One region of the Bacillus sp. PK3-067 genome, then DNA from elsewhere that is predicted to be linked to it. Evidence: riboswitches for the same ligand, from Rfam matches in the RefSeq annotation. Region 1 holds a riboswitch; the other holds the start of a gene.

Evidence for each region. Region 1 has a riboswitch for cyclic di-AMP ahead of M1D73_RS03915 (SipW-dependent-type signal peptide-containing protein). Riboswitches for the same ligand answer to the same signal wherever they lie in the genome.
Region 2: it holds a riboswitch for cyclic di-AMP, as region 1 does, so the genes downstream of both, M1D73_RS09020 (APC family permease) here and M1D73_RS03915 (SipW-dependent-type signal peptide-containing protein) in region 1, are expected to answer to the same signal.

The regions. Positions count from the first base shown of each region.
Region 1 covers NZ_CP096490.1:755,699-767,388, forward strand. The annotation lists cyclic di-AMP (ydaO/yuaA leader) riboswitch at 1-138, shown strand, start outside; gene M1D73_RS03900 (hypothetical protein) at 232-618, shown strand; gene M1D73_RS03905 (hypothetical protein) at 632-865, shown strand; gene M1D73_RS03910 (hypothetical protein) at 869-991, shown strand; cyclic di-AMP (ydaO/yuaA leader) riboswitch at 1,126-1,271, shown strand; gene M1D73_RS03915 (SipW-dependent-type signal peptide-containing protein) at 1,368-1,472, shown strand; gene kdpF (K(+)-transporting ATPase subunit F) at 1,472-1,549, shown strand; gene kdpA (potassium-transporting ATPase subunit KdpA) at 1,569-3,236, shown strand; gene kdpB (potassium-transporting ATPase subunit KdpB) at 3,250-5,340, shown strand; gene kdpC (K(+)-transporting ATPase subunit C) at 5,357-5,938, shown strand; gene kdpDN (KdpD-like non-kinase potassium sensor) at 5,995-7,149, shown strand; gene M1D73_RS03945 (MFS transporter) at 7,175-8,356, opposite strand; gene M1D73_RS03950 (MarR family transcriptional regulator) at 8,497-8,958, shown strand; gene M1D73_RS03955 (patatin-like phospholipase family protein) at 9,087-9,941, shown strand; gene M1D73_RS03960 (hypothetical protein) at 10,138-10,521, shown strand; gene M1D73_RS03965 (ABC transporter permease) at 10,603-11,676, shown strand; partial or broken gene M1D73_RS03970 (ABC transporter permease) at 11,686-11,690, shown strand, end outside.
Region 2 covers NZ_CP096490.1:1,719,826-1,731,515, reverse strand. The annotation lists gene M1D73_RS09020 (APC family permease) at 127-1,953, opposite strand; cyclic di-AMP (ydaO/yuaA leader) riboswitch at 2,098-2,244, opposite strand; gene M1D73_RS09015 (hypothetical protein) at 2,385-2,513, shown strand; gene panE (2-dehydropantoate 2-reductase) at 2,577-3,521, opposite strand; gene M1D73_RS09005 (hypothetical protein) at 3,697-5,172, shown strand; gene trhO (oxygen-dependent tRNA uridine(34) hydroxylase TrhO) at 5,373-6,332, opposite strand; gene M1D73_RS08995 (Nramp family divalent metal transporter) at 6,811-8,106, shown strand; gene M1D73_RS08990 (GNAT family N-acetyltransferase) at 8,305-8,835, shown strand; gene M1D73_RS08985 (peptide ABC transporter substrate-binding protein) at 8,887-10,515, opposite strand; gene M1D73_RS08980 (bifunctional S-methyl-5'-thioadenosine deaminase/S-adenosylhomocysteine deaminase) at 10,669-11,690, opposite strand, start outside.

The DNA of each region.
Region 1 (11,690 bases):
CGCTGAGTCCAATTATATGGAGCGGAGGAACCAATTTGTGCAGTGTCACTAGGGGTGAATCTTTCAAATTTGAAAGTAGGGCTACTCTCAAAGCCCGAATCCGACAGCTAACTTCGTAAGCGTCTTGAGAGAGGACGGTGCCATGATGGATACATCACTTCATCGATCTGATTAGTATAGGGGAATATCAATCTATGTTTGATTTCTTTTATACTAAGGAGGATGAGGTACATGGAACTAACACTTATTTGTGTTGGAGAAGAAAGTAAGGTAAATAGTTTAAGAGATCTAGTTGCATTTCAACATGAGTTAGTTATTTTTACAGCAAATGAAGAGGTAGCGGCTGAAGTTAGGAATTGTGGGTTTGATTGGACTTATAGTTGTAGTAAGGAGCAGGATTTTACTAGTATTTGTGAGTGTATTAAGAAGGTCATTTTACTAGGGGATGAGCTTCCAATCGTTAGTTTCTTCACAGAACACATTCGTTTTTCTTTTCAAGCACCTATTACTGTTGTTACAAGGAATAAACGATATCCAGCGAGGCTCTATGAAACCATTGGAGCTAAGTTTGTCGTGTTTACAAATTGTGATAATATTTCTTTTTTATTTTTTGAATAGGGCGGGGGAAGAAATGATGAAGGTACTATTACTTGGAGATATAGCAAATCGTTGGGCAGTATCGGTAGAGCGAGTTCAAGAATTGGTCCAGATTGATCCCCTTTTTCCAGGGCCATATATTATATTACCATCAAAAGATGCTTTGTATTTAGAGATGGATATTACCGAGTATGAGCAGCTACATGCAGAATTGACACAAGTTTATATTCGTGGGAGAAATTTACGTGCATTTTTACGAGGAGAATAAAGGTTGAATAAAAAAGAGCGAATGCTGAGTGCAACAAGCTATGCACTTCATGTCATTCGCTCTTTTTATTTCATATTTAAAAGGTCATTTTTAAGAAAAGAAAAGAGAAATAAAGAAAATAGATGAAATAACAGTAATAATCTTCAATGTAAGCGTTTAAATGAATGTAAATATTATTATTTTCAGTAATTTACCCCTTTACAAGTGAAATATAGAGGAGTATATTTACTCTCATAAATCATTCATAAAATTTCCAAAAAAACCTAAAATCGCTGAGTTCCAGAAATGGAGCGGGGGAACCAATTTTGTGCATCGTCACTTGGGGTGAATCTTTCAGTTTTGAAAGTAGGGCTACTCTTTAGGCCCGAATCCGACAGCTAACCTCGTAAGCGTTTAGAGAGGAGGTTTACTTTTTGTTGTTCATTTTTTGAACACTGAGTAGAGCTCAGTGTTCTTTTTTAATATTTAAATGGTAAATTTTAACAAAAAGAGAGGGATAGTTATGTTAGATGTTGTAATGGTCGGGATTTTTATTTTATTAGTTGCATCGATGGCAAGTCTTGCAAGTTGGTCAGATAAAGTTGTGAAAGAAGGAAAGCAATCATGATGATTGTCTTATCGGTTATTGTCGCAGCAATTACAGTGTATTTAGTGTATGCATTATTAAATCCAGAGAAGTTTTAATTAGGGGGAATCATTCATTATGATTTGGGTTGCAGTCATTATTACAATGCTCTTGTTTATTTTAGTAGCAAAGCCAACGGGGATTTATTTAGAAAAAGCTTTTCAAGGTAGCAAAACGTTAGATAAAGTATTCGGGCCTTTTGAAAAACTTATTTTTAAAATTACGGGTGTAAAAGCATACAATCAAACGTGGAAACAGTACGCATTATCATTAGTTTTATTAAATGGATTTATGATCGTTGTCGTATACTTCATTTTCAGATTACAGGGTGTGCTGCCACTAAATCCAGCGCATATTGAAGGGATGGAGCCTACGCTCGCTTTTAATACAGCAATTAGTTTTATGGCTGATACAAACTTACAGCATTATAGCGGTGAAAATGGTTTATCTTATTTATCACAATTAATCGGAATTACATTTTTAATGTTTGCGGCACCAGCAACGACATTAGCGCTCGTTATGGCTTTTATAAGAGGACTTGCTGGAAAAGAACTTGGTAACTTTTTCGTTGATTTTACGAGAGCGTTAACGAGAGTGTTTCTTCCTATTGCATTTATTGCGGCACTAGTTTTTGTCGCACTTGGCGTACCACAAACGTTAGATGGGGCGGTTACAGCACAAACGATTGAAGGTGCAAAGCAAAGTATTTTACGTGGACCTGTTGCATCATTCGTTTCCATTAAGGAACTTGGAAATAACGGCGGTGGATTTTTCGGAGCAAACTCTACGCATCCTTTCGAAAATCCAGGACAAATGAGTAATATTTTGCAAATGATGCTTATGATGTTATTACCAACAGCACTTCCATTTACGTACGGACGAATGGTCGGAAATAAAAAACAAGGCCGCATCCTTTTCGTGTCACTATTTATGGTATTTTTACTAGGGTTTATAACGATTACGACATCTGAACTAAACGGGAACCCGGCATTAAATGGAATGGGTATCGAACATGTACAAGGAAGTACAGAAGGGAAAGAAGTACGATTTGGAACAGTATTTTCTTCACTATACGCAACGGTAACGACAGCTGCTGAAACAGGCGCTGTTAATACGATGCATGATACGTTAACACCAATTGGCGGTTTAGTTCCGCTTGTAAATATGATGTTAAATACTGTGTATGGCGGCGTTGGAGCAGGTTTTGTAAACATTATTATGTATACAATTATCGCGGTGTTTATATCTGGGTTAATGGTTGGACGGACACCAGAGTTTTTAGGTAAAAAGATTGAAGGTAAGGAAATGAAATTAATCGCGGTCACGATTTTATTTCATCCATTGCTCATTTTAGGATTTTCGGCATTAGCTCTTTCAACAAATTTAGGGACGGATGCTATTTCTCATTCCGGTTTCCACGGTTTGACGCAAGTGGTATATGAATATACATCGTCAGCTGCGAATAACGGATCTGGATTTGAAGGATTAGGAGATAATACACCGTTTTGGAATATTACGACTGGTTTAGTTATGTTTTTAGGACGTTACTTCAGTTTAATTACGATGCTAGCTGTGGCAGCTTCATTGAAAGAAAAAACGGTAGTGCCAGAAACAGTCGGAACGTTCCGTACAGATAATAGTTTATTTGGTGGCATCTTCATCGGAACAATTGTAATTGTCGGTGCATTAACATTCTTCCCGATGTTAGTACTCGGTCCAATTGCAGAATTTCTTACATTGAAGTAATGGAGGGTAAATGATGAGACCGGTAGTAGTAAAAGAAAAACAAGTAAATGAGTCACAAATACATGCTGTAGAAGATGAAGTTAGACAAGCGAAAACGATGGATCGTGATATCGTAACACATGCGATGAAGCAATCCGTTGCGAAATTGAATCCGAAAGTCATGATAAAGAATCCGATTATGTTCGTTGTGGAAATTGGATTTATCATTACGTTCATTTTATCTTTTCTTCCAAGCAGTTCTAGTAGTATACCAGGATGGTTTAATATAACAGTTTCTCTCATTCTATTATTTACAGTTTTATTTGCGAATTTTGCAGAAGCATTAGCAGAAGGTCGTGGTAAAGCGCAAGCCGATTCTTTAAAGCAGTCGAAGAAAGATGTGTTTGCAAATGTAGTAAAAGAAAATGGAGACATTGTCCAAGTTTCAGCAACTGATCTTAGAAAAGGTGACGTTGTTATCGTAAAACAAGGAGAAATGATTCCAAGTGATGGCGAAGTAATCAAAGGATTAGCATCTGTAGATGAATCTGCAATTACAGGTGAATCAGCTCCTGTTATAAAAGAAGCAGGCGGTGATTTTTGTTCCGTAACAGGTGGAACGATGGTCGTAAGTGATGAAATTACAATTGTCATTACGAGTAATCCTGGTGAATCATTTATCGATAAAATGATTTCTTTAGTAGAAGGAGCTGCTCGTCAAAAAACGCCGAATGAGATTGCTTTAAATACAGTATTAACGAGCTTAACTCTTATTTTCTTAATCGTCGTTGTGACGTTGCCGATTTTTACAAATTATTTAGGTTTTCAAATTGATACTGCTGTACTTGTAGCGTTGTTAGTATGTTTAATTCCAACGACAATTGGTGGTTTGCTATCAGCGATTGGTATTGCGGGGATGGATCGGGTGACAAAATTTAACGTGCTAGCGATGTCAGGGAAAGCAGTAGAAGCTGCGGGCGATATTAATACAATTATTTTAGATAAAACAGGTACAATTACTTTTGGGAACCGAATGGCTCATACATTATTGCCTGTAGGAAATGAAACGATTGAGCAAGTTGGAAAGTGGGCCGCTATTAGTTCTGTTTTAGATGAAACACCAGAAGGTCGATCTGTTATCGAGTATGTGCAGGGAAAATCTATATCATATAATAGAGAACTTGCAGAACAAGGTGAGTTTGTTCCGTTTAAAGCAGAAACGAGAATGAGTGGTGTTGATTTACAGGACGGAACGAAAGTGAGAAAAGGTGCTGTCGGTAGCGTGATTGAATGGGTTCAGTCACAAGGTGGAACAATTCCGAAAGATGTAAATCAAAAAGCAGATTTCATTTCAAAAGAGGGCGGAACACCACTTGTAGTTGCAGTGAATAATCGTATTTACGGTTTAATCTATTTAAAAGATACAGTAAAACCTGGTATGCGTGAACGTTTTGAACAGTTACGTCAAATGGGGATTAAAACGGTTATGTGTACAGGGGATAACCCATTAACAGCAGCAACCATTGCAAAAGAAGCAGGAGTAGATGAATTCGTTGCCGAGTGTAAACCGGAAGATAAAATTGCTGTCATTAAAGCAGAGCAAGATAAAGGGAAACTTGTAGCGATGACAGGTGATGGTACAAATGATGCTCCAGCATTAGCACAGGCGGACGTTGGATTAGCGATGAACAGTGGTACGACAGCAGCGAAAGAAGCGGCAAACATGATTGATCTAGACTCGAATCCAACGAAAATTATTGAGGTTGTAGGAATCGGTAAGCAATTGTTAATGACGCGAGGTGCTTTAACGACGTTTAGTATTGCGAATGATATAGCAAAATATTTTGCAATCATTCCAGCAATGTTTACACTTGCGATTCCGCAAATGGAGGCATTGAACATTATGAAATTAACATCACCACTGTCAGCGATTTTATCAGCATTAATATTTAACGCTGTTATTATTCCATTACTCATTCCGTTAGCGATGAAAGGTATTGCATATAAACCGATGAGTTCTAATGCATTGCTTAGCCGAAACTTACTTATTTATGGGCTTGGCGGAGTTATCGTTCCGTTCATTGGAATTAAAGTAATTGATATAATTGTCGGCTTGTTCATATAAGGAAGAGGGGAAAAAGATGGAGAAGAAACAAAGTATACTATCACCAATTATCCGTATTACTTTTACATTTCTAGTGTTGTGCGGACTTGTATACCCGCTTATTGTTACTGGTATTGCACAAGCCGTGATGAAGGATAATGCGGATGGAAGTCTAATATATAATGATAAAAATGAAGTGATTGGTTCTAAATTAATCGGGCAAAACTTCACGGATCCACGTTATTTTCAAGGGCGTGTTTCTAGTATTGAATATAAGGCTGAAGCATCTGGTTCAAATAACTATGCACCATCTAATCCAGATTTAGAGAAACGAGTAGAGAAAAGTATTGAAGAGTGGAAGAAACAAAATCCGAGCGTTCCAGTTACAGAAGTACCGATAGATTTAGTGACAAATTCAGGTTCAGGGCTTGATCCTGATATTAGTCCGAAGGCAGCTTCTGTGCAGGTGGATCGCATATCGAAATTAACGAATATTCCGAAAGAAAAACTTAATCAATTGATTAAAGATCAAACAGAAGGTGCTGCGCTTGGTTTATTTGGAGAGACCCGCGTAAACGTCTTAAAGCTAAATTTGGCATTACAGGAATTAATGAAATAGTAACAGTGCTACCTCAATCTAACGGATTGAGGTAGCGTTGTTTCGAATGAAAGGTAGTGTTTATTGTGTATGCAGATGATTATGAACCGAAGTTTCAAAGGCGAACGCCAGAGGAATATTTAGAATATATTCGTCAGCAAAATCGCGGAAAGTTAAAGTTATATGTAGGAGCAGCTCCAGGCGTAGGAAAAAGTTATAAAATGCTCTTTGATGCAAGGGAAATGAAAAAAGATGGAATTGATATTGTAATTGGTTTAATTGAAACGCATGGAAGAAAAGAGACGGAAGAAGCAATTGCTGATTTAGAAAAAGTTCCTTTGAAAGAAATACAGTATAAAGGAAAGGTATTTTATGAGCTTGATGTGGAAGGAATAAAAAAACGCGCGCCGCAAGTAGTCGTAGTGGATGAACTTGCGCATAGTAATGTTCCTGGTTCTAAGCATAAAAAACGTTATATGGATGTGCAGGAATTGTTAGAGGCTGGTATATCGGTATTATCAGCTTTTAATATTCAACATTTAGAAAGTGTTCATGATATTGTAGCTCAAATTACGAATGTAAAAGTAAGAGAACGAGTTCCAGATTTTATTTTACAAAAAGCAAATGAAATTCAGCTCGTTGATGCAACACCGGAAGTACTTCGGAAGAGGTTAATAGACGGAAAGATATATAAAGAAGAAAAAATTCAGCAAAGCTTACAAAATTTCTTTACGCTTAATAATTTAGGAGCACTTAGGGAATTATCACTTCGCGAGGTGGCCGATGATATGGACGAGAAAATTAGCCAAACAGTAATAGAACCAATTGGCGTAAAAGAAAAAATTCTTGTTTGTGTACAATACAGTTCAACAGCGGAGAAATTAATAAGACGGGGATGGCGCATGGCTGATCGGTTAAATGCTGAATTGTATGTATTAAATGTTGAAAGAGAAAATATAGACTCTCTTTCAGCTGGTAAAAAACAAACAATTGAAGAGTGGAAGACGCTCACGAATCAATTTGATGCGAGTTTTGTATTAGAAGAAGCAAAGGGAAGAAAGCCAGCGGATGTTATTATTGAAGTCGCGAAAAGATTGCAAGTAACACAAATTTTACTTGGGCAATCAGCGAGAACGCGGTGGGAAGAAATTCGAAAAGGTTCTATTGTAAATGAAATTATGAGACAAACAAAGTATATTGATATTCATATTGTTGCGGATCAAAGAGGGTAAAATAGAGCCGACCTTTTTTGGGGCTCTATTTTGCTTTTTGTACAGAATGAAAACTTAGCATTTTCATTGTATATAAGATTACAAGTAAAAATATAATTGCGCCTAGGAAGAAAATCCAAAAGTAATTTTGGTTAAATAAAAGAAATCCACCTATAAGTGGCCCTGTGCCCATACCAAGATAGCGGATGAAGTTGTACATACCGATAGCTGTTGCGCGTTCTTGTACGAATTCTTCTGTTAATAAAGTAGTGTGAGTTGGCATAGAAAGTCCCATACTAAAACCGTACAAAGATGTAACGATAATGATGAATGGGATATTGATGTTATATGTGAAAGAGAATAAAACGACACATATAATATTGAAGAAACTCGTAATAAATAAAGCTTGCTTTGTTGTGAGGCGTTTTTGCAAAAACTTGTAGCAAAAACTTCCTAGCATGATAGAAAGAGACATTGGTACAAACATAAGACCAATTTTATTTACAGTTAAATGAAATGAATTTGTTAAAATACTCGGTAAAAAAACGAGAAAGCAAAAGTAAATACAAAATTGAATGAAGCCAATAAGAGTAATAGAAAATCCAGTTTTATTTTTTAAGATAAGAGAGTAATTCTTTTGTGCTTTAGATTGTTTAATTATATTTGGCTTTGTTTCTGGGAGTAGTGAAATGTTTATAATTAATAAGATAATGCCAAGTGTAGATAAAAAGAGAAATACAGATAAGTGACCATTTATACTGCCAAGATAACCACCTATGAGAGGAGCCATTGCAGGTGCGAGGGCAAGTAACATTTGGTATAGGCTCATCGCTTCTCCGCGTTCTTTTCCTTCAAATAAATCGCCGATAATCGTTGCTGAAACTACAGGTATAGCCGCTATTCCTATAGCTTGAACAGCTCTAAAAAAGAGAAATAAATAAATGTTTGCCGAAAAAGCACATCCGATTGAACCAATTGTACTAATGACTAAACTAGGGATAAGGACAGATTTTCTCCCTTTTGTATCAATTAAAGGTCCATATACGAGCTGCATAATTGCAAGAACGAATGTGAAAAGTGAAACTGTTACATTTACAAGATAAAGAGAAGTGTGAAAAGAATTTTGAATCATCGGTAAGATAGGTGTGTAAATATTTTGAGCGAAGGAACCGAGTAAGGCACTAATACAGACAACATATAAAATGAAAGTTAGTTTAGATTTTTTCATCTTGTTAACCTCCTTGTATTTTAGTTTCCTTGGAAACTAAATTTATTTTAACATGATTTTCTTACTTGTAAAGATGAAAAAATGGTTTTAAAATGGTATATAGTTAAATTGTTTCTTTGGAAACTTAGGAGGCGAACGGATTGAAGCATGCAACGAAGCAAATGGAAATACTGTCGGACATTCGTACACTTTTGCATAAAAAAGAAGAACATTTAAAACGACAAAATGAGAAGTTTCTTCGTGAGACAGGCGTAAGTAGTATGTCTTTATCTGAGTTACATGTAATCGAATGTATCGGAAAAAATGGTTTGATGAATGTAACGGCAATTACGACAGAAATGGGCATGACGAAGGGAGCAATCTCTAAAATTTGTACAAAGTTGTTTCAAAAGCAATTCGTTGAGAAGATGCAAATGTTAGATAATCAAAAAGAAATCTTCTTCAGCTTAACGGAGAGTGGGAATGAAATATATAAAGCTCATGAAAAATTGCATAAGCTAGCTGAAGAAAAGTGGTTGTTACTTTTAGATGGATATACGAAAGAAGAGCAAGACTTTATTCAAAGGTTTATAAAGGATGTCTCCGGTCATTTGGAAATATAATTGGAAGAAAAAACTCCTTTTTCTCAAGTCTTTTAAATATAATTTCTGAAAGAACTCATATATAATAGAAAAAGATACTTAACATGGTGAATAATTAAAGAGTCAATATATATAGAGGAGAGAGTAACATGCTTGAAAATACGGGGTTAGTATTAGAAGGCGGCGGTATGCGTGGTGTATACACGGGCGGAATATTAGAATACTTTATGGAACAAGATTTATATTTTCCATATGTAATCGGTGTATCAGCTGGTGCTTGTCATGCAGCGTCGTATCTTTCCAGACAAAGAAATAGAAATAAAACGGTCAATATTGATTATGCATCACATCCGAAATATTTATCGTATAAAAACTTATGGAGAAAACGTCAGCTATTTGATATGGATTTCATTTTTCACGAAATCCCAGAAAAGCATGTGCCGTTTGATTTTGAAACATACTTTAATAGCCCGGAACGTTTCCTTGTAGGAACGACGGATTGTGAAACAGGGCAATCAGTTTATTTTGAAAAAGAAGGCACGAATGATGATGCGCTAAATTTATTACAAGCGTCTAGTTCATTGCCTTTCATTGCACCAGTAGTAAATTATCGTGGTAAGCAACTGTTAGATGGCGGGATTTCTGATCCAATTCCAGTTCGTAAAGCACAGGAAGATGGATTTAAAAAATCAGTCGTAATTTTAACGAGAAATCATGGTTACGCAAAGAAAAAATCAAGATTTGGGTGGATTGCTGCGAAAGCTTATAAAAAATATCCGAACCTTGTGAACACGATGCTAAATCGTTATGAAGTGTATAATGAAACACTTCACTATATTGAAAAAGAAGAACAAGCTGGGAATTTATTTGTTATTCGTCCAGAAGTACCGCTTCAAGTAGATCGTATGGAAAAAGATACAGCAAAACTACAAAATCTATATGAGCAAGGCTATGAAGATGCAAAGAGACAATTTGCAGATTTGCAGGCGTTCTTGCAAAAATAAATATTAGGCTGTGGAGAAGAATTTCTCTGCAGCCTTTTTATATTGCTACTTATACGTTACTTTTTAAAAATGTATGAATGTTTAAGTGTTTAAAGAGTTTGTAAAACATAGAGGTGTCTTATTGAGGAGAATTTACTTGAGAGGTATTATGACGATGTAGCGCTACAAAACTATTTAATTTATAAGGTGATTATTAATGAAAGGAAAAGTTTTTTCAATTACGACTTTAGTATTATTAGCAACATCAATCTCAACAAGTGCATTCTATCCAACTCTAAGCGGTAACCTACTATCTTATAGAGCTCAAACTACTACGAATCAAAATGCATCTCGTTGTTCAGTAGCAATTTCTTTTATTAAATCAAATGGAAATAATTCATATATTGAAAGCGCTTCAGACAAATTAGGATCCCATGAATCTGGAAGAGTATTAAACGCAACTGTGAGTAATGGTGCATATAACGCCTTTGGTGCAAAAGGACTATACTCTGAGCATTATGCTAATGAAAATAATGACTATCAAGAAGATACACACAAAGGTACTTTTGATAGTAATGGTAACTTACGATTACAGTGGTAAAAAGCATTAAACAGTTGTCTTTATAAATATTTGGATAAGGAGATGTTCATCATCTCCTTCTTATTTAAAAGGAGCACAGACATGTACCTAGCTTTTAAAAATATAAAAAGCAATAAACTGTTTTTCTTAATTCTCCTTATGTCATTTTTTATTTCTTTTCTTTCTATATCAATAGCCGCACTTTTAACAGAATCTAAACGAAACTTTATATCTGCTTTTCAAATCGGTTTTCCAGAGAAGAATCAAATTTTAACTGTTCCGATAGCGAATGCAACTGAATTGGAAGAGATAATTCCTTTCATACAAGATATTTTTGTTAAAAGTGATATTTATGTAGAGCATTTAAAAGCATTAAATAGTTCAGGGGCAACAAAGATTATAGCTGTGAACTTAAAAGATGATTATTATTGGAAGCCATATATTTCTGAAGGACAATATTTTCATCGTGAAAATGTAAACAATATGGTTGTTGGCGATCAAACGAATGTAGAGGAGTTATATGAATTTGATGATACATATAAAAAAATAGGAACTATATCAAGAAAAGACAGTGACGTCGGTGTAGCAGGTATATACGTTCCACTTCAAAACTTACCTACTATATCTAAAAAAGGTATTATCGCGAGTAAACAATTACAATTAACAGTTGTTAATCCTACATCATCTATTCATAACGAAATAAAAAAGTTTATGGATAGGAGTAAAGAAGTGCTTTCGGGAGATGTTCAAATACTGAATGAACGAGATCTTCAGGAACTACATGTGACACATATAGATCCAGCAAATAAGTATTATTATAAATTCATTCTTGTTGCAATTGTTTCTGGCATTTCTGCGGTTTTATTTTGGATTTATAAAAAAGAAAGAGAGATTTCATTAAAAAAAGCAGTAGGTGCTTCTAATATATCTATTTACTGCGAACTATATATTCAAATTTTGTTTATTTCTCTAGTGGCGATGCTGTTGGTTTTTCTGGTGTTAGAAATGTTTTCTGGAACAATTCATACGTATTTTCAGACATACTTATTAAAACCGTTAACACCATATGTATTGGTATGTAATATTGTTTTTATAATTTTTCTTACAATGTTTGTTACTGTAATTCCAATCAAGCACATTATAAATATATATCCCGGAAAACATTTAAGAACGTAGGAGGTCTTCATGTT
Region 2 (11,690 bases), 960 kb from region 1:
AAACACTACTTGCAAACAACTGGTGAAATTATATTGATATAATTTTTAACCCCGTATGCAATTATGCATAGCATATACACAAAAAGGATAGCTTCATTTTCATGAAACTATCCTTAAAAAATCTTCTTATTTTTTCAAATGATATGGAACTGTCGTAATAACAACATTTCTTTTATAAAGTAAATACGCACGTATGAGTAAACTGGATTGATTATGAAGAATGTTATGCCAACCTTTTTTCGGAATGAACTGTGGTATAACGACCGTAACGCGGTAATTCGATTCACTTGCCTTATATTGCACTGTATCAATGAACTTCGTTAGCGGCTGAATAATACTTCTATAATGAGAATGTAATGTAACAAGCCTTACTTCAGGTTGCCACTTCTTCCATTTCTCTTCAAATTTCTTTTCTTCTTCTCTGTCAAAAGCAACATATACAGCGATAACTTGATCTGCCGAAAGAGACTTCGCATAGTTCAATGAATTTTCTACTACATGCGTCATACCTGCTACAGGAACGACAATTACATTCCCCTCAATTGGAATAAGAGGCTCGCAAGTTTTTAAACTTAATTGATCACCCACTGCATCATAATGCTTCTTAATTCGATGGAATAAGAAGATAATAACTGGTAAGAAAATAAGAATCGACCAAACTTGTGCAAATTTAGTTAAAAAGAACATGCTCATTACGATAAAACTAATAACTGCACCAATTAAATTAACCGTTAATCTTAAAGCCCATCCTTCAGGCTTTTCGCGAAGCCATTTTAATACCATTCCTGTTTGAGAAAGTGTAAATGGAATAAATACACCTACTGCATATAGTGGAATTAAATGTTCTGTTTGTCCTTGGAAAGCTACAATTAAAATAATCGAAGCAACTCCAAGTATAATAATACCGTTTGAGTAACCTAGACGGTCTCCTCTAATCGTAAACATTCTCGGTATGAATTTATCTTTTGCCAGGTTAACCGCTAATAAAGGAAATGCAGAATAACCTGTATTAGCAGCAAGAATTAATATTAAAGCTGTTGTACCTTGTATGAAATAGTACATGAAATTACGTCCAAATGTTTGTTCAGCAATTTGAGAAACAACTGTTACTTCTTTACTCGGAGTCACTCCGTAATAATAGGCTAAAAACACAATTCCTGAAAATAACACAGCAAGTAATGCACCCATTGCAAGCAATGTTTTTGCAGCATTGTTTGGCGCAGGATCTTTAAAGTTCGGAATTGCATTTGAAATTGCTTCAACACCTGTTAAAGCAGAACTACCTGATGCAAATGCTCTTAGTAATAAAAATAAACTAATCCCTGCAACTGGTGTACCAATCGGCGCATGTAAAGTGGGTGAAACATGACCAGTTAAAATATTATATATGCCTACACCAATTAATATAAATAATGCTAAAACGAATAAATAAACAGGATATGCTAAAACGGAAGCTGATTCCGTTACTCCTCTTAAATTTAAGATCGTAATTAATATAACAAATATAACCGCAATAATTACGTTGTGTGCATGTAAGCTAGGAAATGCAGACGTAATTGCATCTGTACCAGCGGACACACTTACCGCAACAGTTAAAATATAGTCAACTAATAAAGATCCTCCAGCAATTAAGCCTGGATTCATCCCTAAATTTTCTTTTGATACAACATACGCTCCCCCGCCATGCGGATAAGCAAAAATAATTTGACGATAAGATAAAATAAGGGCTGTCAATAATACTAATACCCCAACAGCGATCGGAATGGAATACCAATAAGCGATCGCTCCAACACCTGCTAAAGCAATTAAAATTTGCTCTGGACCGTAAGCAACTGATGACAATGCGTCAGAAGATAAAATAGCTAAAGCTTTCGTTTTATTAAGCTTCTGTTCTCCAAGCTCCGTTGATTTTAACGGTCTTCCAATTAAAAATCTTTTAATAGATGAAACCAATGCTGTCCACTCTCCAATAATTTTGTACGAACTTTACTGCTTGTTACAGCCAGTAAACGATTTCCTCAGAAAACAAAAAATGTCTACAAGCCATAGCGAAATAGACTTGTAGACATTATTTTTTTTGTCGCACAAGCTCCACCTTCCTTCTCAATATAACGCTTACGAGGTTAGCTGTCGGATTCGGGCCTATGAGTAGCCCTACCTTTTTCAAGGATTCACCCCATCGGATTATGTACTAATCCGTAAAAACGGGTCCCCCGTACCATGCGGTTTCAGCGATTTAGAAAATTGAAACTGTGGATTATAATACTCCTTTATTTTCAAAAAGTAAACAAAAATTTTTAATAAGAAAAAAATTAAAATGATTGCGCATAATCCACTGAGAAATATACATAATGAATACTAAAAAATCCGCAAAGGAGACCCATATGTCTAAAGAAAAGAAGCCTATTTTTTCCGATTCATATTTAGATGCAGTAGCAAATGAAATTAATCAGTTATATGGTAAACGTGAACAGGAAATAAATTTGACAGATAGAACGAAAAGAAATAAATAATTTGTCATACAAAAAATAAAAAAGATAGCAATACACTTATATATTGCTATCTTTTTTATTTTTTCATACATCTAATTCTATTACAGATCTGTTAAAGGTCATCTCTTCATACACCTTTAAATTTTGATATATAGTGCCTAATAATGGTGCCGCTATAGAAAATTGCTCTGCTACATCCAGTAAATATCCTTGCAAGTGCTTCCCTTCAATAAACGAACCCTTCTCCATATCACGTTGCATCGATGACTTCATATCATACGAAATTTTATCAATTGTTTTCATATGTTCCTGGACAATATTAACCTTTATTGGAGCTCCTAATACTCTCATGATTTGTACAGATTCCTCAAATACATTACGGATAAAATCACGGCCGCCTTCACTTTCACGGATTGGTCCAATTGGTGCACGCATTAACGTTGTCACACCGGACATTACAGTAATAAATAAATATTTATGCCACATATCTTGCGTAATATTTTCACTTAAAACAAAACTAGATTTCGTACCTGCAAATGCTTTAGAAATATGCTTTACTCTCTCTGAATTTTGAGACTTAATTTCTCCAAACACAAGTCTGTTGGCAGCGCTAGTTTGTACAATTTCTCCTTGATCGTTTAACGTCGTCTCGATAAAGCATAAACCGCCAATTACTTTTTCTTCGCCGAATTCTTTTTGTAATAGCGATAAATGAGCGATACCATTTAACAATGGAATGATTACAGTATTTTCGCCAACAAACGGCTTCAAATCTTGAATTGCCTCGTTTAAGTGATACGCTTTTGTTGAAAATAAAATGACATCAAATGGAGAAGTTCTCTCTTCTTTCGTTATTAATTTCGGTTGAAAGGAAAAATCCCCGTTAACACTTCGGATTACAAGTCCTCTTTCCTCTAATTGTTTTTTCCGTTTACTACGAACAAGAAATGTAACATCTTCTCCCTTTTCGACTAATCTGCCACCAAAAAATCCTCCGACTCCACCAGCGCCTAATACTAAAATCCGCATACAGCATCCCCCTTTTCAAAATAAAATTTTATAACTTTTAGTATACATAACATTATACATGTCCTCTGCTAAATAAGCTGAATTTTCACTCTCAATTGAGTATAAAAGAGTGGTTATTTTCAAATAAATTTGGGCATGTTGTTTCTATAGCATATATGGAAAGGACACAATGTAGATGGAGGCAATACAATCAATTGAGGAAAAAGGTGTAGCAACAGCTATATTTCAATTTATATTCCCGTTTTCGTTTAAAGCTGGATATGAACAAGAGATGTTCCCTTTCTTACAAAAAAACGATTTTCGTCCTTTTCGGCTCGATCATCTCGATGATGAAAATACATATTATGGGGAGTTTAAAGTTTCACATCAAAATATGGAAGCATACTATCTTTCATTTACAAATAAAATTCTCTTTCCTCACTCAGAGCATCAAAAGGGCTTGCAACGTTATTCAAAGGACCTTAACTTAACTGGACATTTAACAACAAACCGTATTTCAATCCCATTCAAGATACACTCTATTGATGTAACACTTTGTCCTTATGAACTTGGCTTCTTAACAATTCGAACAGAAGTAAACACTGCTCCAAACATGACTTTATCTGAAGCAATCGAATTCGCTGCTCGCTTCCGTGTACTTGAAACTAAAAATGATACAAATGAAACTATTTGTATTGAATGTAACGGAAAAAAGTATTCCCAAGTTGAAAAATTCATTTTTGGTTATTTATTTCATGGCGTAACTGATTTCTTTGAAAAGAAGAGATTAAGAAGTTCATACTTTCAAACCTTCCCTTTCTTCGAAGACCAAAGAATGTACGTCCAAACTTTATTGTCGCTAAAAGAAGGTATGGAGCTTAATGAAGTGGATGTTTATCGTACTTCTAGTCTTTCCGGATTAACAAGTGATGGTAAGCCATATGTGAGCGCAAATAACCTTCCTTACATTCATGACTATTTAAAAAAACACGCTTACCAGAGATGGGCTCCAAATCGTTATTTCATAATGGAAGAACATATTTTTACATGTGTAACAAATGAAGGAGAACGTAAAATCGCTAAACTTGCTAGTCAAATGTACGGAGAATTTTATTACGCTTTATTATTAAACCTATTCCATAAAATTGTTTTATTAAAAATGGCTAACGCCTATGCTGAGCTAAACATTGAACAAGATACTAATGAAATAGAGAAATTAATTTATTCGATCAATTCGTTCACTGCTAATTATTTTTCTTTAGAATTAGTATCCCAATCACAAAGTGAAGATATTTTCTTTCGTTTAAGAAAACTTTTTAATATTGAGGTTCTATACTCGAACGCGAAACAAAATCTTGATAGTTTGTTTAAATATCAAGAAAATGTCGCCTCTAAAAAAGATAGCCTCTTATTGTTAATTTTAACGCTCTACTCTGTAGTGGGCCAAATGTTAGGGTTTACTATGATTGACCTTTTAAGAAACACCGATTCAAACAAAATATCGTCACCTCTTGAATTTTTCGCTCTATTAATTGCGATTAGCGGCATTGTCATTTCACTTATTTTAGGAGCCCAAAGTTTATACCAATGGGGTCTACAACATAAACGAAGAAAAGCTTGGGTAAAACAAACTGTACTTTCTGCCGTTAAAGAGAAAGAAGATAAAAATTAAAAAAGGTTATTTTCAAATTCTTGGTGCGCTGCAGTAAGTGAAATTTTTATGAGCGATTTTCCGATTATATCGGCGCAACTCGAAATATATCAGCGATTTTTTTAATATATCGACTTACCGACAAATGACAGGACCGGATAATAAAAAAAGGGTGCTCCAAAATAAAACTTGGAGTACCCCTTTTATTATACGAATTCAGTTTACTTCCCTGCTTCGATTTGCTCTAATGCAGCAGCTACTTGCTCTTCCGTTAATTCATGTTGTATTACGTAGCGGTTACGTGGACTTACACGACATTCATGAGAACATGCACGTAAATATTTCGCTTCGTTTTCTTCAGAACATAAAATTTTCTTATTACATTCTGGATTTGAACAGTTTACATAGCGCTCACAAGGTTCACCTGTAAAGTGGTCTTTACCAACGATAACATGTTCTTTTTGGTTTACTGGTACAGCAATACGCTCATCGAACACGTAACATTGTCCATCCCAAAGCTCACCTTGTACCTCTGGGTCTTTTCCGTACGTTACAATTCCGCCGTGAAGCTGACTTACATCTTCATAGCCTTCACGAACTAACCAACCAGAAAACTTCTCACAACGAATTCCGCCTGTACAATAAGTTAAAATCTTTTTACCTTCAAGTACTTCTTTATTTTCACGAATCCAATCTGGTAATTCACGGAATGATTCGATATCAGGTTTAATCGCACCTTTGAAGTGACCTAAATCAAACTCATAATCATTTCGTGCATCAATGATAACTGTATCTTCTTGTTTCATTGCTTCATAAAAATCTTTTGGCTCTAAATACTTCCCAGTTATTTCGTGTGGGTTAATGTCATCTTCTAGACGAAGTGTAACTAACTCTGGACGAGGACGCACGTGCATTTTCTTGAATGCATGACCATCAGCTTCATCTATTTTAAATACGATACCGTCAAAACGTGGATCATTGTTCATTGCTTCCATGTATTTCTCTGTTTGTTCTACAGTTCCAGAACAAGTTCCGTTAATACCTTCTTTCGCTACAAGAATTCTTCCTTTTAATTCAAGTGAATTACAAAATTCTAAATGCTCTGCCGCGAATTCTTCTGGGTTTTCAATTGTTGTGTACATGTAATATAGTAATACTCTGTATGGTTTTGTAGTTGCCAATGTATTTCTACCACCTATCTAATTTTTAAAATCATGTATAAGTTAACGTTCATATCAAAACATATATAATAAGAAAATGAATCCCATTTTCTTTTCTTTATACTATTTTCTATCAGTTAACAAAAATAAAAAACAAGATTACACATCAAAACACTATGGTTATGTTGTAATCCCAATATATTATATATCATACAAATGCAATTCCATCAATTAATATGCTGGATTATCGGCTTTATGTTCACATAAATTTCAAAATTGACCCTTTAATTTATTATGTTTCCCCACGTCATCACACCATAAACTCCCAATTTATTTTACGTTATCACACCATCCATTGCATAAAGGCATATAATTTGCATTAAGGAAACTTTCGTGTTCAAATGAAATTATCATATAACATATTTAAATGTATTGAAATAATGAGTAAGAATAAATACAATAATTTCATCAAGTTAACATTTTAAAGGGGAAAACTACTATGAATAAAGATATAGCAAAAGATGAACATCTCCCTTCTGAAAGTACAACCGTACAATCAGCTCACTTAGCTTTAAGTGGAGAAACAAAAGGCTGGAAAAGACTGTTACCATTTTTAGGACCCGCTTTTATAGCGTCCGTTGCTTATATTGATCCTGGCAACTTTGCTACAAATATCGCAGCTGGTTCACAATATGGATATTTACTATTATGGGTTATACTCGCCTCTAACTTAATGGCTGTATTAATCCAAACTTTATCAGCTAAATTAGGAATTGCTACAGGAAACAATTTACCCGAAATAGCTCGTGAAAACTTTCCAAAGCCTGTGTCTATCGGTTTATGGATACAAGGTGAACTAGTTATTATGGCTACAGATTTAGCGGAATTTATTGGAGCTGCATTGGGGCTTTACTTACTATTTGGAATCCCGATGCTACCTGCCGCTTTAATTACAGCAGCCGGATCATTTATTATCCTTGAATTTCAACGTAGAGGATTTCGTCCACTAGAAGCTATTATTACAGGAATGATTTTCATTGTAGTAATTGCTTTTGGGATTCAAGTTTTTTATGCAAAACCAGAATTAAGTCCCCTTCTTTCAGGACTATTTATTCCAAAATTCCAAGGTGTAGACAGTATATTACTTGCAGCAGGGATTTTAGGTGCGACAGTTATGCCGCATGCAATATACTTGCATTCTGCATTAACACAACGCCGTGTGGTCGGAACAACTGACGAACAAAAGAAAAAGATTTTTCGTTTCGAATTTATCGATATTATTATTGCAATGGTTATTGCTGGAGCAATTAATGCAAGTATGTTAATTGTTGCTGCTGCACTATTCTTTAAAAACGGCTTGCACGTTGAAGATTTAGATGTTGCTTACACTCAATTTACCAACTTAGTAGGTCCTGTATCAGCTGCTTTGTTTGGAATTGGGCTCTTATCAGCAGGACTATCTAGCTCTTCTGTCGGTACAATGTCGGGTGATATTATTATGCAAGGTTTCATTCGCATGCATATTCCGTTATACTTACGCCGATTTATTACAATGATTCCACCATTAGTTATTATCGCTTTAGGTGTAAATCCAACTTACGCTCTAGTCATGAGCCAAGTCGTCTTATCATTCGGTATTGCATTTGCACTAGTGCCACTTATTATGTTTACAAGTAACAAAAAGATTATGGGTGCACTCGTTAACCACCGTATAACAACATTTATCGCTTGGATAATTGCAGCACTCGTTATCGTTTTAAATATCTTCTTACTGTATCAAACATTTGTAGGGTAATGAGAAAAGGGTATTCCAATTTTAATTTGGAGTACCCTTTTTTTCATTATTTGTATTAATCCTATAAAGTCTTTTTAAAATAAATTTTATAATCTATTTCCAGCCAATAACTTCCTTACACCTTGAATAATCTTTATTTTCAGATTAAATTATATAATAACAAATACATTCTATTTTCATGTGAAAAGGAGCGAAAATATGTTTCCTTTATTAAAAACTGAAAGACTTATTTTAAGAGAACTTACCGAAGAAGATGCACCGCGTATACTACAATGCTTTTCTAATACTAATGTACTGCGCTATTATGGCCAAAAACCGTTACAAGATGTTGATCAAGTGAAACAAATCATTCATAACTTTAAGTTGAGTTACAATGCAAGAAACGGTATAAAATGGGGAATCGAATTAAAAGACAAGAAAGAACTCATCGGTACCATTGGTTTTCACGATTGGTCTTCTGAGCATAAACGAGCCAATATAAGTTATGCCTTTTTGCCTGAACACTGGGGAAAAGGATATGCGACTGAAGCTGTTTCTGAGGTTATATCATACGGTTTCCATACGATTCATTTAAAGCGGATTGGGGCAATTGTATTTCTTGAAAATGAAGCTTCCAATAAAGTGCTATTAAAACTAGGTTTTGAAAAAGAAGGAGTTCTAAAAAATTATATGTATCAAGATGATATCCCATATGATACGAATTTTTACGCTTTATTAAAATCGGTTTAATAGAATTCATGTGTAAAAAACCTTACTTTTAAAAAGTAAGGTTTTTTGTATTTATTCATTAGCAATATAAGCATTCTTATAAGTATAAATACCACCAAATTGATGCTTTTCAATTCCTTTTACATAATCCTTTTGTACATATGCTGAGCCAATATGATAAAGCGGCGCCACCGCAGCATCTTCTAATAATACCTGCTCGGCTTCTCGCAACGCTTTCCATCGATTTTCCGTATCTAGTACAAAATCCGTTTTCGCTTTCTTTATTAATTCATCGTAACGAACATTAGAATAATTCATTTTATTATTCGGATTCCCTGTCGTAAATAACTCTAAATAACTAATTGGGTCTTTATAGTCAGGTCCCCAATTTGCCATAGTTATATCGTAATCACCTATTTGTTCTAACTGTAATTTTTGCTTAAATGGCTGTTGTTTAATTTGTATCGTTAACCCTTGCAAATTCTTCTCTAAATCACCTTTTATATATTCTGCCATACGTATTGCGTTATCTTGTTCGAACGTTAAGAACTCTAGGTTTACTTGTTCTACCCCAAGCTCTTTTTTCGCTTCTTCCCAAAGTTTTTTCGCATTTTGCAAATCATATGAGGAAATATCTCCATTTTCTTTTCTAAAATCTTTACCAGTCACTTCATTTACATGACCAACTGGTACAAGTCCACTTGCAGGTTTTGCTCCGTTATTAATAAAGTGAGCAACGAAATCATCTTTATTTAACGCTAATGAAATAGATTGACGCACCTTTTTATTTGCTAACGCGTTATTTTTTTCATTAAAACGAAGCATAGCAATTCCAGGATCACTCGACATATGTAATTCCTTATTCCCTTTATACTTGTCTACAACTTGCGAATTAATAGGTACTCGATCTAAATCTCCGGCTTCATATAAATTTACAGCTGTCATTGTATCCTTTACGATATGAAAGTTTATTTCGTCTAATTTCACTTTCTTTCGATCCCAATATGTAGCATTCTTCTTTAATTGAAACTCTTGTTCATGCTTCCATTTTTCTAATACAAATGGACCGTTATATATGAGATTACTAGGTTCCAATGCATAATTGTTTCCTTGTTCGTTCAAAAATGATTCATGCTGTGGTAAGTATATAGGTAGTGCTAACAACTGTAAAAAATACGGAACTGGCTGTTCGAGTTCAACTTCTAACGTATAATTATTTATTGCTTTAACCCCAAGTGCATCAAGAGGCATTGTTCCCTTATTAATCTCTTTCGCATTTTTCACATAAAAGAGCATGTATGCATATTGAGATGCCGTTTCAGGATTAATTGCACGTTTCCATGCAAATATAAAATCATTTGCTGTCACACTGTCTCCATTTGACCATTTTGCATCTTTACGCAAATCAAATGTATATTTCTTACCATCTTCACTTCTTTTAAACGATCTTGCTACTGCTGGAATAGGCTGATCTTGATCATTTAATACATATAACCCCTCAAATATATTCTGCATAACGTGGGCTGATGTACCATCCATTGTTTTCGCAGTGTCCAGAGAAGGAATTTCTTCTGATACTGTTACATTTAACACTTGTTTTTTAACCTCTGTATCACTTTTATTCGCTTTATTATTACAAGCTGTTAATAATAAAGATGTAACAAGTGCCATTACCATTAAATGGCTCTTTTTTCGCTTCATGAGTTGTTCTCCTTAAATATAAAATATTATAAAGCGTAATATATTATAGCAGAAATACTAACAGAAAGATGCGACATTCTTTTGAATATTTATTCGTTCAAGAAAAAAGCTATCCTTTTAAAAGGATAGCTTTTTCAACTGCCACATAATTATCTATCTTTGCAAACCTCGTTTATAACGACTTGCTTCAAATATAATACGCTCTTCATCTAACGTTTTACATTCGCCATTCCAAACGACATGTTTTCCGTTAATAATTACATCGCTTATATCTTTTCCACTAGCAGCATATACAAGGTGTGATAACACTTCATCCGCTGGTTGTAAATGCGGCTTATTAGACGGGTCAATCGTAATAAAATCAGCACACTTACCAGCTTCTAGTGACCCTGTTTGTTTCATCCCGATTACTTCCGCAGCTCCTTTTGTCGCAAGAGAAAGAGCTGTTTCAACTGGTAATGCTGTTGCATCTTGGTGAATACCTTTTTGTAATAAAGTCGCTATGCGCATTTCTTCAAACATGTCTAAATTATTGTTAGATGCAACACTATCTGTTGCAATTCCTACTTTTATTCCTGCTTCTAGCATCGCTTTTACATTCGCTATACCAGAACCTAGTTTTAAATTACTATTCGGATTATGAGCTACTCGAACGTCATTTTCTGCTAAAAATGCACGCTCATCGTCATTTAATACTACACCGTGTGCAATAACTGTTGGGCGTTTAAACAATCCGCAGCTCGCTGCATATTCTACTGGACGTTTTCCATATTGTGCTTCAATATCACGTACTTCACGCTCTGTTTCAGAAAGATGGATATGAACCATCGTTTGATTCTCTACTGCAATCCGTGCGCACTCTTCTAACAATTCTGTACTACATGTATATGGACTATGTGGTGCAACCATCGTAGTTAACATGCCACTTTCGTTATAGTAACGCTTCACATATTTCTCAGCTTCTTCAATCGCTTTCTTTTCATCGTCTTTCGTTCCGAAGCTAAATAAAGTCCTTGAAACAGCAGCTCGCATCCCGCTCCTTGATACCGTTTCCATAATTGCGTCTTGATCTACTCCAATTGGATTAAACATGTCAGAGAATGATGTTGTACCACTTTTCACCATCTCAAGTAATCCTAATTCCGTACTAGCGACCGCAATTTGGGGAGTAAATT